Regions from separate parts of the Chryseobacterium sp. 7 genome, predicted to be linked through region 1. Evidence: riboswitches for the same ligand, from Rfam matches in the RefSeq annotation. Region 1 holds a riboswitch; the other holds the start of a gene.
What was found. Region 1 has a riboswitch for S-adenosylmethionine ahead of CLU97_RS19955 (TonB-dependent receptor plug domain-containing protein). Riboswitches for the same ligand answer to the same signal wherever they lie in the genome.

Region 1 (7,341 bases):
TCCAAAAGGTAAGAAATCAAACTTTCATTTCCGTCTGGAAACTCCGGATAGAATAGGAAGAGCAGGAATTCATAAAATCGGGCTGGGGGTTCTCCTTGGCCTTGAAGATTGGAGAGTAGACAGTTTTTTCAATGCATTACACATCGATTATCTTCAGAAACGCTACTGGAAAAGTAAGTTTTCTGTTTCCTTTCCAAGGCTCAGACCTGCAGAAGGAATTATTGAACCTAATTTCATAATGGAAGACAAAGATCTTCTTCAATTGATCTGCGCCTACAGAATCTGGAATGAAGACCTTGAAGTCTCTATTTCTACCAGAGAAAATGAAGTCTTTAGAAATAATATTGTGTCTCTGGGAGCAACAGCTATGAGTGCAGGTTCAAAAACCAATCCGGGAGGGTATGCTGTGGATAAAGAGTCTCTGGAACAGTTTGAAACCAGTGACGATCGAAGTATGGATGAAATCAGAGTCATGATCAAAAAAGCAGGCTATGATCCCGTAATGAAAGACTGGGATTCTGTGTATAGTGGATTTTAAAAATTTTTAAATCATTAAGAAATTTGAAGAGGTGAAGTTTAATTAAGAAAATCAAGATTTTTAAGATAGCATCTTTTTTAAGCGAAGCTCAACTTAACTTTCCTTAAAAGCTTAAAAAACCTTAATGGTTCAATGATAATAAAATATGAAAAAAGAAGATCATTTTTCACGGTACAGCCGGCAAATATTTATTGAAGAAATCGGATTGGAAGGGCAAAAGAAAATAATATCTTCCAAGGTTCTTGTAATTGGAGCCGGAGGTTTGGGAAGCCCGGTTATCCAATATCTGGCCTCAGCAGGAGTAGGAAATTTAGGCGTTGCAGATTTTGATGAGGTTGAACTTCATAATCTGAACCGACAGATCATTCATACCGAAAACAGAGTCGGACTATCCAAAGTGAAGAGTGCAGAAAAATTCGTGAAAGAACTTAATCATCAGGTTGCATTCATCGGAATAGAAGAAAAAATCAATGAAGAAAATGTTGAAAAAATCCTTTGTCAGTATGATATTATTGTTGATGGTTCAGATAACTTTTCAACAAGATATTTGGTGAATGATACCTGTGTAAAACTTAAAAAGACCTTGGTTTATGGAAGTATCTTAGGATTTTCAGGACACGTGTCTGTGTTTAATCATAATGGAAGCAAAAACTTAAGGGATATTTTCCCTGAACCGCCTTTCGATGAGGATGTACCGGATTGTGACAGTCTTGGCGTACTGGGAGCTCTTCCCGGAATGATAGGTAGTATGATGGCTCTTCAGACGTTAAAAATTATTACAGATCTTCCTGTGAGTGTTAATCAGCTGACTTTGGTGGATACTTTGAACTGGAGGTTTCAGACGATTGATTTTTGATGTAAATATAAACACTAATATTACTAATATTTTCACCAATAACACCATTTTAATATCAATAGAAAGAGGCAGTAAAAATGATTACTGCCTCTTTTATTTATCTTGGAAAGGATTATTGTGCCTGCTGCATTACGCCTCCATTATCCTCTTTTTTAGTCTGGTTCAGGATATTCGGATCCTCTTTTGCCAGTTTATTTCTTGTCGGAATTTTATAATTGATGGAAAATCCAAAGTTTCTCGTATCATACTTGCTGCTGATCATCACAGGAGTTCCTGATGGCGGATTAGAACGTACCTGCATCATCTGCCCGTTGAAAATATCATTTGCAAAAACAGAAAGCGTCAGACGGTTGTTCATAAACTTCTTCGTCAGTGTAATATCCAGAGAGTTATTGAATGGTTTTTCTGCGGTGAAGTAGAAATATCCTGCCTTGGGAGTCAGATAGCTGTAATTAGCTGTCATTTTAATGTCTTTAGGCAAAAGAATCTGAGTCATGATATTGAAAATCCAGAACCCTTTATTATTTAAATTATCGATGTCATGTTTCTGATAACCAGCATATAAGTACATGAAGTTAATTTTGTCAGGATTGAAATCAAACTTCATGATTTCGCTCAGAGGCTTGCTGAAAATCATAAAAGGAACCGGTAACCCTACGTTGAAGTTGTGAATTTTCATATTCGAAATATTCACCTGTTCGTTGTAAAGTTTTCTTCCGTCTTTTCGGATGATCTGTGCCACCTGATTGCTTGCCGAACTTACACTATACCCGATAAATGCATAATCAAAAGCAGAAATTTTCAACTCATAATTATCAAAAATAGTAGGCTGTAGATTCGGGTTACCATTTACTTCTGTACTCGGTCCTGAGAATGTTACGTTATTCGGGTTCAAAGCAGAAATACTTGGTAAGCTGATTTTCCTGTTGTAGTTCGCGGCAACATAAACCTGATTCATCATGTTATACTGTACACTCGCGTTCGGGAAAAGTTTAAACTTATTGAATGGAATCAAATTAGCCTCTACCAATTTCGCATCTTTGTCGAAATATCTTGTTACCCCTGAAATATCATAGTTTTCAGCTCTGGAACCCAATGTGAAGTCAAACTTTTTCAGTTTAGCCTGAAACTCTAAATACGTTGAAGCCGTTTGTCTCTGGTATTCAAGATTGGTTAAACCAAAACTTTCCGTATCATAATCCTGTTTCTCGTATAATCCTCCAAAGCTTACCTTTCCACCATCAAGAAGTTTGATCGGCTGCGCATAATCTACTTTGAAATTGGCAATATTCATCACAGATTTATTGTTTAAAAGGTCTTTTAAACCGCTCATAGCACTGTTGATAGGTAAATAAGGTGCTGCTGCAAAATTACCGTCCTGGAAATAATTATCCTGTGCAAATTTACTGTCTGATCTTGTATAACCCAACTGGAAGTCCAGTTTTTGAGACTTGTCAGCAAAACGTTTCTGATACGTTACCACAGCTTCCTGCCTCAGGCTATTGGTATGAGCAACATCCGAAGACGTGTAATAAGCCTCTCTTAAATCTTTCGGATCATTCTCAAATGGTAAGTCTCCATGACCGTTACTTAGAGTGTAATTGTCATTATTGTTGTGATAAATATCGTAGTTTAATAATAATCTGTCCTGCCCCAAATCAAAAGTTAATCCGGATTTTGCAAAATATCCGCGTCCGTATCTGTCGGTGTGACTCGTTAAAAGCTCGTCCTGCTGGCCATTCAGCATACTTTCACGGTAATTTTGACCCACATTCAGCTGCCATCCGAAATACTTATTTCTTGCATTTAAATTAACGGAATTGGTCGTTCTGTTTCTGAATTTATCATAATTCGTGAAAGAATAATTCCCCGAATAAGTTGCTGTTAAATATTTATTGGCATTTTTATTAGTGATGATATTCATGATGGCACCTCCGGAAGTTGCCGGAAACTCAGCACCAGGCTGAGTGATCACTTCAATTCTTTCTACAGAATTGGCAGGCATTCCCTCAAGGAAGGAATTCAATTCATTGGATGTGATATTCAAAGGTCTTCCGTTAAGATATACTTCCAGCATTTTTCCCTGATACATCATTCCCGCAATGTCCGTAGATACAAGTCCCGGAAGTTTTTTAATACCCTCCAGAACGTTCCCGTTATTCAGCTGAGGCTGTTCTGAAAAGTCAAAAATAGTACGGTCTGCTTTTTGTTCAACGGCTTTTTTAGTTTTGGTAATGACTACTCCTTCAATTTGTTTTTCCTGAGGCTTATTATTTTTTTCCTGCGAGAAAACAAAGACAGAGCTTAATAAGGATAATGCGAAAATCGTTTTTTTCATAATGTTTTTACTGATATACGGTTAGACGCTGAAAAAGATAAATTGTTACGCTACAATTGTGAAAATCGAAAAATTAGGTTAAAATTTTTTTTATTTCCGAAATAATTATATCTTTGCCGGGTAATTATCAAGAATCTCTAGATGGGATAGCAACCTGCAAAAACAAGCAAGGTGCTGCAATCGATAAGCCGGAACTTCCGGAAAAAATGTTTATCATTCTATCATTATCCCATCTTGAATTTTTGTTTTAAAGTTAAAATCAAATGTTTAAAGACAAGGGAAATCATCTTCCATCATTAATTTTTTACTCCTCGGATCATGAAGTGAATCTTCATTATTCTGATATGTTTTCATGCCATTTCTACATGCGCATGTGTTGTTGCTGCTAGCACTTTCTATTTCTAAAAAATAATACAAACATTCCGATCATCAACGGTAACCTTACAATTTAAGGCTACAGGATTTGTATTGCCCAAAAACAAATTTTTAACAACAAAAAGTAAACAACAATCAACATGCATAATTTCAAAAAAAGAATCTTTGTTCCTTCTATTGCGCTTATTTCTACATTTTATTACGCCCAGACGGATACTTTACAATCTAAAAAAATAGAAGATGTGGTGATCCTTGGCTCAAGAGGTTCCGGAAGATCACTTACAGATACGCCCGTTCCGGTGGATATCATTAATATATCTAAAATTTTAAAACAGAGCCCGACTAATAATATCGGTCAGGCCTTAAATTATATTGTTCCTTCATTTTCATCCACTTCACACACTGTTAATGATGGAACTGATTTCGTAGATCCTGCTCTTCTAAGAGGTTTGGGACCAGACCAGGTTCTGGTTTTACTCAATGGGAAAAGAAGATATCAGTCTTCATTAATAAACGTTACCCTTACACCGGGAAGAGGATCTGTGGGAACCGACCTTAATGCTATTCCGGCTTTTGCTTTGGACAAAATAGAGGTTTTAAGAGATGGAGCTTCCGCCCAATATGGTTCTGATGCCATTGCAGGAGTTGTCAATCTCGGTCTGAAAAAAAGATTAGGACTTTCCGGACAGGTGTTTTTAGGTGGATATGCTTCACCTGTTGCCAATAATTTCTCAGGAGGTATGGATGGACAGACTATTTCCATAGATCTTAATTATGGAGCAAAAATTGGAAAAACAGGATTTATTAATATTACAGGTTCTGCACAATACCGTGATCCATATTCCAGAGCGGGAGTAAGGGAAGGAGATATTTTCAATGCTTACAATGCCATTAATTATAGAGCATTGCAGAATGGAGTCAATATTGATGGTTTGTATAAAAATATTACCAACACTTCCAATACTCAGCAGATTATCAATACAGTTAAACAATATGCAACTAAGGTTGGCTATTTTGGAACTGATTTTCAATCTCAAATTTCGGGAGCAAACAGTATTTCCGATCTTCAGAAAATATTGGGTAAAGATTTTACATCTCAGGAACTTAATTACAGAGGATTGGAGAGAAAAGATTTCAGTCTGAGAGCAGGACAGTCTAAGCTACAGTCAGGCCAGCTTTTTTTCAACTCTGAGATTCCTGTGAATGAAGACTGGAAGGTTTATTCATTTGGTGGTTATAGCTACCGTCTTGGAAATGCCGGAGGTTTTTACAGGCTCCCGAATACAGAAAGAAACATCAATGCAGTTACTCCTAACGGGTATCTTCCTCAGATTGAAGCCACAGTAAATGATTATTCTCTTGCTGCCGGAATTAAAGGGAAATGGAATGGCTGGAATGTGGATTTCAGCAATACTTTTGGAAAAAACACCTTTGGTTTTGGGGTTGTGAATACATTTAACGCTTCACTTACAGACAGCTCTCCAAGAACTTTTGATGCCGGAGGATCTGAATTTTCACAAAATACCGTCAATCTGGATTTGTCTAAAAAATATGATGTCCTGAAAGGATTGAACATTGCATTCGGAGCTGAATACCGGCACGAAAACTATAAAGTGAATGCTGGGAAAGAAAACTCTTATGCTTCTTATGATATTTATGGACGTGTGGTAACCGCTAAAACCCCTGAAAATGAAAAAGTAACCGATTTCTTTGGAAATGTAAGGCCTGCCGGAGCTCAGGTTTTTCCAGGCTTTAGTCCGGAAAATGCCGTTTCAGGAAACAGAAACAGTATTGCTGCTTATGCTGATGCTGAACTGGAAGTTACTGACGGATGGCTGCTGGAGGGAGCTTTACGATATGAAAATTATTCAGATTTCGGGTCTACATTTAATTATAAACTGGCAACTAATGTAAAGCTGGTTCCTAATTTAAACTGGAGAGGGGCTGTTTCTACAGGATTCAGAGCACCTTCTTTAGCCCAAATCTATTATAGTTCTACTTCAACGCTGATTCAGCAGGGAAAAACCACACAGGTAGGTACTTTCAGGAATAATTCTGAAGCCGCACAGGCATTGGGTATTCCGAAATTAAAACAGGAAACGTCACAATCCTACAGCACAGGAATTACATGGAAAATTCCTTCACTAAGCCTGACTTTCACAGCAGATGCTTATTTAATAAAGATTAAAGACAGAGTAGTGCTTACAGATCTTTTCTACCGCCCTGACGGTAATTTTACTCCGGGTTCGGATCAGGCAGTTCTTCAGGATGCTTTTGATCTCGCAAGGGCTAGTGCTGCCAACTTTTTTGCCAATGCAGTAGACTCTCAGACAAAAGGGCTGGATATTACCATCTCTCAGAACTCAAAAATTTCATCAGGGATTTCTTTAGAGAATAATCTGGGAATCAACTTTAATCAGACCAAAAGAATCGGAGATATTCATGCATCTTCTAAATTGGTAAGCCAGATTGATAATTATTTCTCAGAACCGAATAGAGTGTATTTTGAAGAAGCTGTACCGCGCGTAAAAGCTACCTTGTCTAATACATTAAGAGTTTCAGGATTTACTTTCCTGCTGCGAAACTCTTTCTTTGGTAAAGTGACGGATGCGGATGTTATAGATGCTAATTTTGACGGAGTAACTGGAAGTACAGAGCACTTTATCCTTAATAACCGCTTCGTGACAGATTTATCTGTAGGATATGATTTTAATAAAAATATTTCAGCAACAATCGGGAGCAATAATATTTTGAATATACTACCTTCTAAAAGCCCAAGTATAAGTTCATTAACAGCTGATAACCAGTTTGTATATTCCAGACAGGTTTCCCAATATGGTATTGGAGGAAGGTTCTTGTTTGCAAGAATTGAATTCAGATTTTAAGTGTTGGGTAAAGCCAATTAGTCCGCCTTATTGAATATCTAAAGTACAGTTAAAATATAAAAGCGGCTTCGAAAGAAGCCGCCTTTGTATTAATTAATCTAAGAATTAATCTTATTTTTCCTGTTGTTTGATCAGGTTCAAAGCAGAACCAGCTTTAAACCAGTCAATTTGTTGATCGTTGTACGTGTGGTTTGCCATGATGATGTCTTTAGTACCGTCAGCATGAACGAATTCTAAAGTCAGTTGTTTTCCTGGAGCAAACTGATCCAGATCTAAGAAGTTAACCGTGTCATCTTCCTGGATTTTATCATAATCAGCTTCATTAGCGAAAGTGATTCCAAGCATCCCT
Region 2 (7,341 bases), 4.1 Mb from region 1:
TAACAGAAAGCACGTAATGCTTTTGCCTGCCCTTTCACCTGATTCTTTTTCTCCTGACTACCTTCTGTTCCATCAATTCTTGTAATCACATTATTCATATTATTGATGGTAGAATATAACATGGTCCAGATAAACAGCGGGCGGCTTGCTGTACTGTTCACCATTTCCGTAAAGGCATAGGTAGAAGCAAAACCATACTTATTAGTCAATACTGCTACATCACTTCCCATCGCATCACTGGCTCTTAAGACAGTAGAATAACCAATATTGGCATAGGTAGTCCCATCATTATTGAATTTTGCCCAGGTTCCGTTTACTACGGTTTCTGCACTTTCAGCTGTTTTGAAAACTTCCACACTGTTGGCCTGATCAGTTGGAGCAGTATCAAGATCACTTTCACAGCTTATCAATGTCAAAAATCCGATAAGCGTAAATGATAGATATTTTAATTTTTTCATTGTTTCAATTTTAAAGATTAAAGTGTTGCCTGAAGACCAAATGTGATCGTTCTCATTGCAGGATATCTGTAATACGTTGTTCCATCCAAAGCCTGCTCAGGATCCATCCCTTTATGTTTATAGAAGGTCAGAAGGTTTTCTGCCTGGATATAAATTCTGAATTTTTTAAGTCCTATTTTCTCAAAATAAGATTCAGGAAGAGTGTATCCTAAGCTTACATTTTTAAGTCTTGCATACGTTCCTGAGTATAAGAATCTGGAAGATGTGGATGTCCAGTTGTTTGTTGTAGTACTCAAACCAGGAACATCTGTATTAGGATTATCTGGCGTCCATCTGTTCAGCATTTCAGCACTCCATGCACGTCCTCCGGCACTTCCGTTATGCATGATGGAAGTATAGTCATTATCCAGAATTTTACCCCCTATTTTGAATGTCAGTAATCCTGAAAAGTCGAAATTCTTATAATTGATACTTGTACTGATTCCTCCTGTCAGTTTAGGCAATGCAGAACCCTGCAACAGTTTTGTAGCTTTGGAATATTCTGAAGTAGTTCCCTCTACTGAGTTTCCGCTGGCATCTGTAGTCACGGTTTTCCACAATGGCTTTCCATTGCCCGGATCTACTCCTACCCATTCCGGAATGAAGAAATCGTATACAGAACCTCCCACTGTCAATAATTTAGTTCCTACCACAAGAGAACCTCCGGGCAGTTTGGTTACTTTATTGTTTAAAGTACTCATGTTAACATCCACATTCCATTGGAAATCATCAGTTTTAACAGGTGTTGTAAATAATGAAAATTCAAATCCTGTATTCTGAATGGTTCCGATATTCGCAGGATAATCACTGATTCCCAATGATGGTGCAACTGGCATATTAAACAGAAGATCCTGGCTTTGTCTTTTGAAATATTCGATATTTCCTTTAATTCTGTTATTCAGAATGGCAAATTCCAATCCTACGTTTAAATTAAGGTTGGTTTCCCATTTCACATTATTGGTAGACGTTTTTTCCAGTGTAGTTCCCGGCTCTCCCCCAAGGCTGATAAACTTGTATAGTTCCTGATATGCATAATAAAGCGGCTGCCCGTTCGGTCTAAGTAACTTATCATTCCCCTGACCACCATAGCTGGCACGCAATGTCAACTGATTGAAAACATTCAGGCTTTTAATAAATTCTTCGTTTGAAATCTTCCATGAACCTCCTACAGACCAGAATCTCCCCCATCTGTTATCCTTTTCAAATCTTGAAGAACTGTCTGCTCTTCCTGAAGCTGATAGAAAATAAGTATTGTTATAATCATACTCTACTTTTCCAAGGAAACTTAATAGGCTTAATTTATTACTGTTTCCACTGAAACTGCCTAATAAAGAAGCTGCATCCGGCTCATAGTAATAAGGCAGTGAGAACTGGCTTCTTGTTCCGGAAATTGTCTGATAATCGTATTTGTAGAATTCATGTCCTGCCAAAGCATTGATATGATGTTTTCCAAATTTCTTATCATACGTAAGAATATTACTGGTGGTATAAGAAAGTGTTCTGGTATTTGTTTTCGTCACCGAGCCTCCCGTTTCTGCACCTTGTCCCAGTAATGGATTTGAATAATAATGTCCATTATAATTCACCAAATCAACAGAGAAACTTGTCTTGAATTTTAATTCCGGCAAGAAAGTAAATTCCATGAATCCTTTTCCTGAGAAATTATCTTCTTTATTATCGTTTTTGTCTAAAGGCAGTGTTGCAGCAGCATTCTGATTCTGAAGAGCATTCGTAGGTCTGTATTTTCCAAAATCATAAATTGGATTTCCATCAGCACCTAAAATATAAGTTCCGTCCGGATTTCTTTCATAATAAGGATAAAATGAAGGTATAAATCTTGCTGCATTGATGATATTACTCGCCTTCGAATCGGAAGAAGTCGGAGCCTGCTGAATGCTGTTTGTATAGTTTAAATTCACTCCTACATTCAGCCATTTTTTTACCTCAGAATTGATTTTCAATCGGGTATTATATCTTTTATATCCTGATTCAATTGCCATTCCTTTATCATCAAGATAGCCCAGAGAAAAGAAATAATTGCTTTTCTCACTTCCTCCGCTGATATCAAGATCTACCTGATTTCTTGAAGCTACTCTCTGTAAAATATCCCTCCAGTCATCATTCCAAAGTGCTGATGCCCCTGGCAACAATTTCCCATCTGTCCCTACGGGTTTTGGATAAGCAGTTCCATATGGGTTGATCCCTAATGTAGAAACAAGATTATCCGTTGCCATCTGAGCAGCCTGTTGAGAAGAAACTTTTCCAGACTGATATCCATTCCTCAACGCTTCCCAATACAATTGAAAATACTGATCTGTATTAACCTGTTCATAATCTTTAACTGCTCTTCCGGAGAATCCCTGGCTGATATTAAAATTGACTTTAGCCTCACCTTTTTTACCTGATTTTGTGGTGATGATGATAATTCCGTTAGCTCCTCTTGAACCATACAAAGCACTTGCTGTAGCATCTTTCAGAACACTGATGGATTCAATATCGCTTGGGCTGATAGCGTTCAGGTTTCCGTCAAAAGGAATTCCATCCACCACATATAACGGATCACTGGAAGCACTGATGGAACCAATCCCTCTGATTCGGATGGTAGAAACAGCTCCCGGCTGTCCAGATGCACTGGTCGTTTGAATCCCTGCAACCTGCCCTTCCAAAGCTTTGGTAATATTGGTGACAGGTCTGTTATTAATCTTATCACTTGAAATGGTGGCTACAGAACCTGTATAGCTGTTTCTTTTTGCCTTTCCGTAGGCTACTACCACAACTTCATCAAGTTCTTTTTCGTGGAGGCTATCTTTCGGCTTGGTATTTTGTGCATTGACACTGGTTATTCCTAGAAAAAATGCAGCTACCGGAGGTATCCAAACTTTAGAAGTGAATAAATTCTTGCTAATCATAATCAATTTTATTTATCATATATTAAAATTTAGCCCTTTGCAGAAATATCAGCAAAGGGCATCGATAAATACGATAAACCAAATGCTTATTTTTCCTAAAAAGGCTGAATGTAACACCTTGCCCCACGGGTAGGTTGTTAAGATTTCATAGGGTCAGTTCCCTCCATCTTTCTTTATAAGCCGATCGAAATATGGTTGCAAAGCTAAAAACTTTTAGTCTACAAAACAAGTAGACTTATTTATTTTTCATGATAAATTTTCAAAAATTAACGTAATTTTTTAATAAAACCCCTTACAACAAAGAGTTACACCTATTATCATTTTATCACACATGATAAATATCATTATTAATATCCTAATTAAATAAAAGTCAATCAATGGAGAAATTTTTAGCTGTTAATTAAAAAAAGTTTTTAATTTTATAGTATGAAAGTTTTGATCATCAATGGCCCTAACCTTAACCTTTTAGGTACCAGAGAACCGGAAATCTATGGAAATGTTTCCATGGAAAGTTATTTGGAAAATTTAAAATCTGAGTTTCAGGCTCATAAATTAAAATATTATCAGTCTAATATTGAAGGGGAGCTTATCAACAGACTTCAGGAGGATGATTTTGATGCAGTAGTGATTAATCCGGGAGCTTTTACCCATTATTCTTATGCTATCGCTGATTGTTTGAAAAATATCCGAAAGCCCAAAGTAGAAGTTCACATCAGCAATATTTACAAAAGGGAAGAATTTCGACAGAAATCTGTAACGGCAGCTAATACGGATGCAGTTTTATCTGGCTTTGGAATGGATGGATACAGATTGGCTATATTGAGTTTAAAATAATTCTGTTGCTTATTTTCCCACAGATTGCACAGATTTTCACAGATACCTATGGATAATTAGAAAATGATTCATGAAAATAAAGGACAGGATTTACTGTAATGACATTGGAGCTTATCCTAAGCAATTAACAAAGAGAAAATCTTATATCATTGAGGAAATAGAATCTGAAAATATAAGAATCTGTAATGATGAGGGAAAACTTAAGTGGTATTCAAAATTTTATTTCCAGGCATATAAAGAACCTGAAATAATTTCAATTCATATAGATGATAAAATAGAAAATTCAGAATCTGATGTGATAGAAGTAACCATCGAATTTTCCAACAAAGAAAAATATTGGCTAACCTTCACTACTCCAAAATATTTAGATAACATACTGGACGAAGAATCTTACTTTTCTTCAAGAGATTTTATAATAATAAAAAGTTTAAGTGAAGAATCAATCAAATCAACCATCCAAAAATTGGACGAAAAGAATGAATTGATTCAAAACTGTAAAAAAATATGAATAAAAAAGCCTCATCAATGAATGAGGCTTTTTGTATGTTGATGAGTAACTATTAGATAGTCTGTTCCTGCAATTGAGGTCCTGAAGCTACTAATTTCTTACCTTCTTCAGTATCACAGTACTGCTCAAAGTTTTTGATATATCTTGAAGCAAGATCTTTTGCTTTTTCTTCCCATTCTGAAGCATTTTCATACGTATCTCTAGGATCTAAAATACCTGTAGAAACATTTGGTAATTCAGTAGGAATCTCAAGATTCATGATAGGAACCTGAGTTTTTGGAGCATTATCGATAGATCCATCAATGATAGCATCAATAATTGCTCTTGTATCTTTCAGAGAGATTCTGTTTCCGGTACCATTCCAACCCGTATTTACTAAATAGGCTTTAGCTCCGTGCTCCTGCATTTTACCGATCAGTGTTTTAGAATACATTGTTGGGTGTAATGTAAGGAACGCTTCACCGAATGCAGGTGAGAAAGATGGCTGAGGCTCTGTAATTCCTCTTTCAGTTCCGGCTAATTTCGATGTATAACCGCAAAGGAAGTGATATTGAGCCTGATCTTCGTTCAGAATGGAAACCGGAGGAAGTACCCCGAATGCATCTGCCGAAAGATATACAATCTTCTTAGCATGACCTGCTTTAGAAGGCAATACAATTTTGTTGATATGATAAATTGGATAAGAAACTCTTGTATTTTCTGTGATAGATCCGTCAGTATAATCTGCTACTCCATTGTTCACTACAACGTTTTCAAGAAGTGCATCTCTTTTGATTGCTCTGAAAATATCCGGTTCTTTTTCTTCTGATAAATCAATTACTTTAGCGTAGCATCCTCCTTCATAGTTGAATACTCCATTGTTATCCCATCCGTGCTCATCGTCACCGATAAGGTATCTTTTAGGATCTGCTGACAAAGTAGTTTTACCCGTTCCCGAAAGACCAAAGAATAAAGCAACATCTCCTTTTTCACCTACGTTTGCAGAACAGTGCATAGAAGCCATACCTTTCAATGGAAGGTAATAGTTCATCATGGCAAACATTCCTTTCTTCATCTCACCTCCGTACCAGGTACCTCCGATGATCTGTAGTTTTTCAGTAAGGTTGAACATAATGAAGTTTTCAGAGTTTAATCCCTGAGCTTCCCAGTTCGGGTTGGTAGTTTTTGATCCGTTGATTACTGTGAAATCCGGCTCACCAAAGTTCTCCAGTTCGTAGTGAGAAGGACGAATAAACATGTTAGTCACGAAATGCGCCTGCCATGCCACTTCAACGATAAATCTTACTTTAAGTCTTGTATCTGCATTTGTACCACAGAATGCATCTACTACATAGATTTTTTTAGCTTCAGAAAGCTGGTTCATCACTAGTTCTTTACAAGAACCGAAAATTTCTGCAGTTGTAGGTAAATTTACTTTACCATCCCAGAAAATTGTATCCCTTGTAACATCATCCTGAACAATATATCTGTCTTTAGGTGAACGACCTGTGAAAATTCCTGTTTTTACTGATACTGCGCCAGACTCTGTAAGCTCAGCTTGCTCAAACCCCTGATTTTCAGGAGAAACTTCAGCCTGATATAATTCTTCATAAGAAGGATTATACACTACTTCATAGTTTCCTTTAATCCCTAATTTCTCTAAATCCTGGATGATTTTAGTGTGTTTCATTTTACTTATATTTTCTATTTCTTTATTGACTTCAACAAAAATAATATTAATTATTTGTTAAAGGTGGTTTAAATATACTGATATAAGTCAGAATGACAAATAAAAAACAGGACTATAAACAATTGATTATAAATCAATTATATTTTGCCATTCAAAAACGGTTGTAAAACCTTTCTCCCAAAAATAGTTCTTATAGTCCCCAAATTTGGCACTCATTACAAAATCTCCACCCCATGCGCCTAAACTTTTGACAAAAGAAGGGCAATCTGAGAAGAATTTTTCTTTAACTGTCGATATTTCAAGAAAATCCGCAATTTTATGCTCATGAATCATCATTAATTCGGAAAAATTTTCCAATTCATTGCATAACAATATTTTTTTTGTGAGATCTGAAAATTCATTCACCAGTTCCGGAGACTTTTTTTGGACTTGTAAAAACTGATACCTTCTCTACTATCCTGCTTCTGATTTAAGTGTATAAAAATCAGTTCATTTTTAAAAGAAGGATTGAAATTCACCTTCTCATATTTGATCTCAGGCTTACTTTGAAAAAGGACGGCAGATTTTTCCTTTGCCACTGCGATATCATATCCACTGCCTCCCAAACTGATTGTATTGAGATAAAAAGGATCTATTTCCGCCCATTCCGCAAGATTGTTCATCAGGGTAGAACTGCTCCCAAGTCCGTAATTTGCAGGAAACTGAAGGTTTGTTTTTAAATGATAAGTAAGATCAGTCTTGAATTTACTGTTAGAAAGCTGCTGAACATTCTTTAAGGTTTTGGTAATAAATTCAGCGCTTGATGGACGGTTGGTCTCTAAGATCTGCCAGTTTTTATAATCAATGACAGCCCTTAACCATAATGTATTCTGATGATAGGCTTCCCAAAGAATAAGCGACTTACCATCTTTTATTTCTTCAAAA

Region 2: linked by a shared signal. The riboswitch ahead of CLU97_RS01440 (SusC/RagA family TonB-linked outer membrane protein) and the one ahead of CLU97_RS19955 (TonB-dependent receptor plug domain-containing protein) in region 1 are both predicted to bind S-adenosylmethionine.

Annotation. Positions count from the first base shown of each region.
Region 1 covers NZ_RCCA01000001.1:4,352,574-4,359,914, reverse strand. The annotation lists gene thiH (2-iminoacetate synthase ThiH) at 1-538, shown strand, start outside; gene CLU97_RS19965 (HesA/MoeB/ThiF family protein) at 684-1,394, shown strand; gene CLU97_RS19960 (outer membrane beta-barrel protein) at 1,507-3,732, opposite strand; SAM-I-IV-variant riboswitch at 3,852-3,949, shown strand; gene CLU97_RS19955 (TonB-dependent receptor plug domain-containing protein) at 4,248-6,992, shown strand; gene CLU97_RS19950 (aconitate hydratase) at 7,104-7,341, opposite strand, start outside.
Region 2 covers NZ_RCCA01000001.1:294,336-301,676, forward strand. The annotation lists gene CLU97_RS01435 (RagB/SusD family nutrient uptake outer membrane protein) at 1-458, opposite strand, end outside; gene CLU97_RS01440 (SusC/RagA family TonB-linked outer membrane protein) at 476-3,406, opposite strand; SAM riboswitch class I at 3,490-3,588, opposite strand; gene CLU97_RS01445 (type II 3-dehydroquinate dehydratase) at 3,833-4,240, shown strand; gene CLU97_RS01450 (hypothetical protein) at 4,311-4,748, shown strand; gene pckA (phosphoenolpyruvate carboxykinase (ATP)) at 4,801-6,417, opposite strand; gene CLU97_RS24280 (hypothetical protein) at 6,544-6,822, opposite strand; gene CLU97_RS01460 (GYDIA family GHMP kinase) at 6,819-7,341, opposite strand, start outside.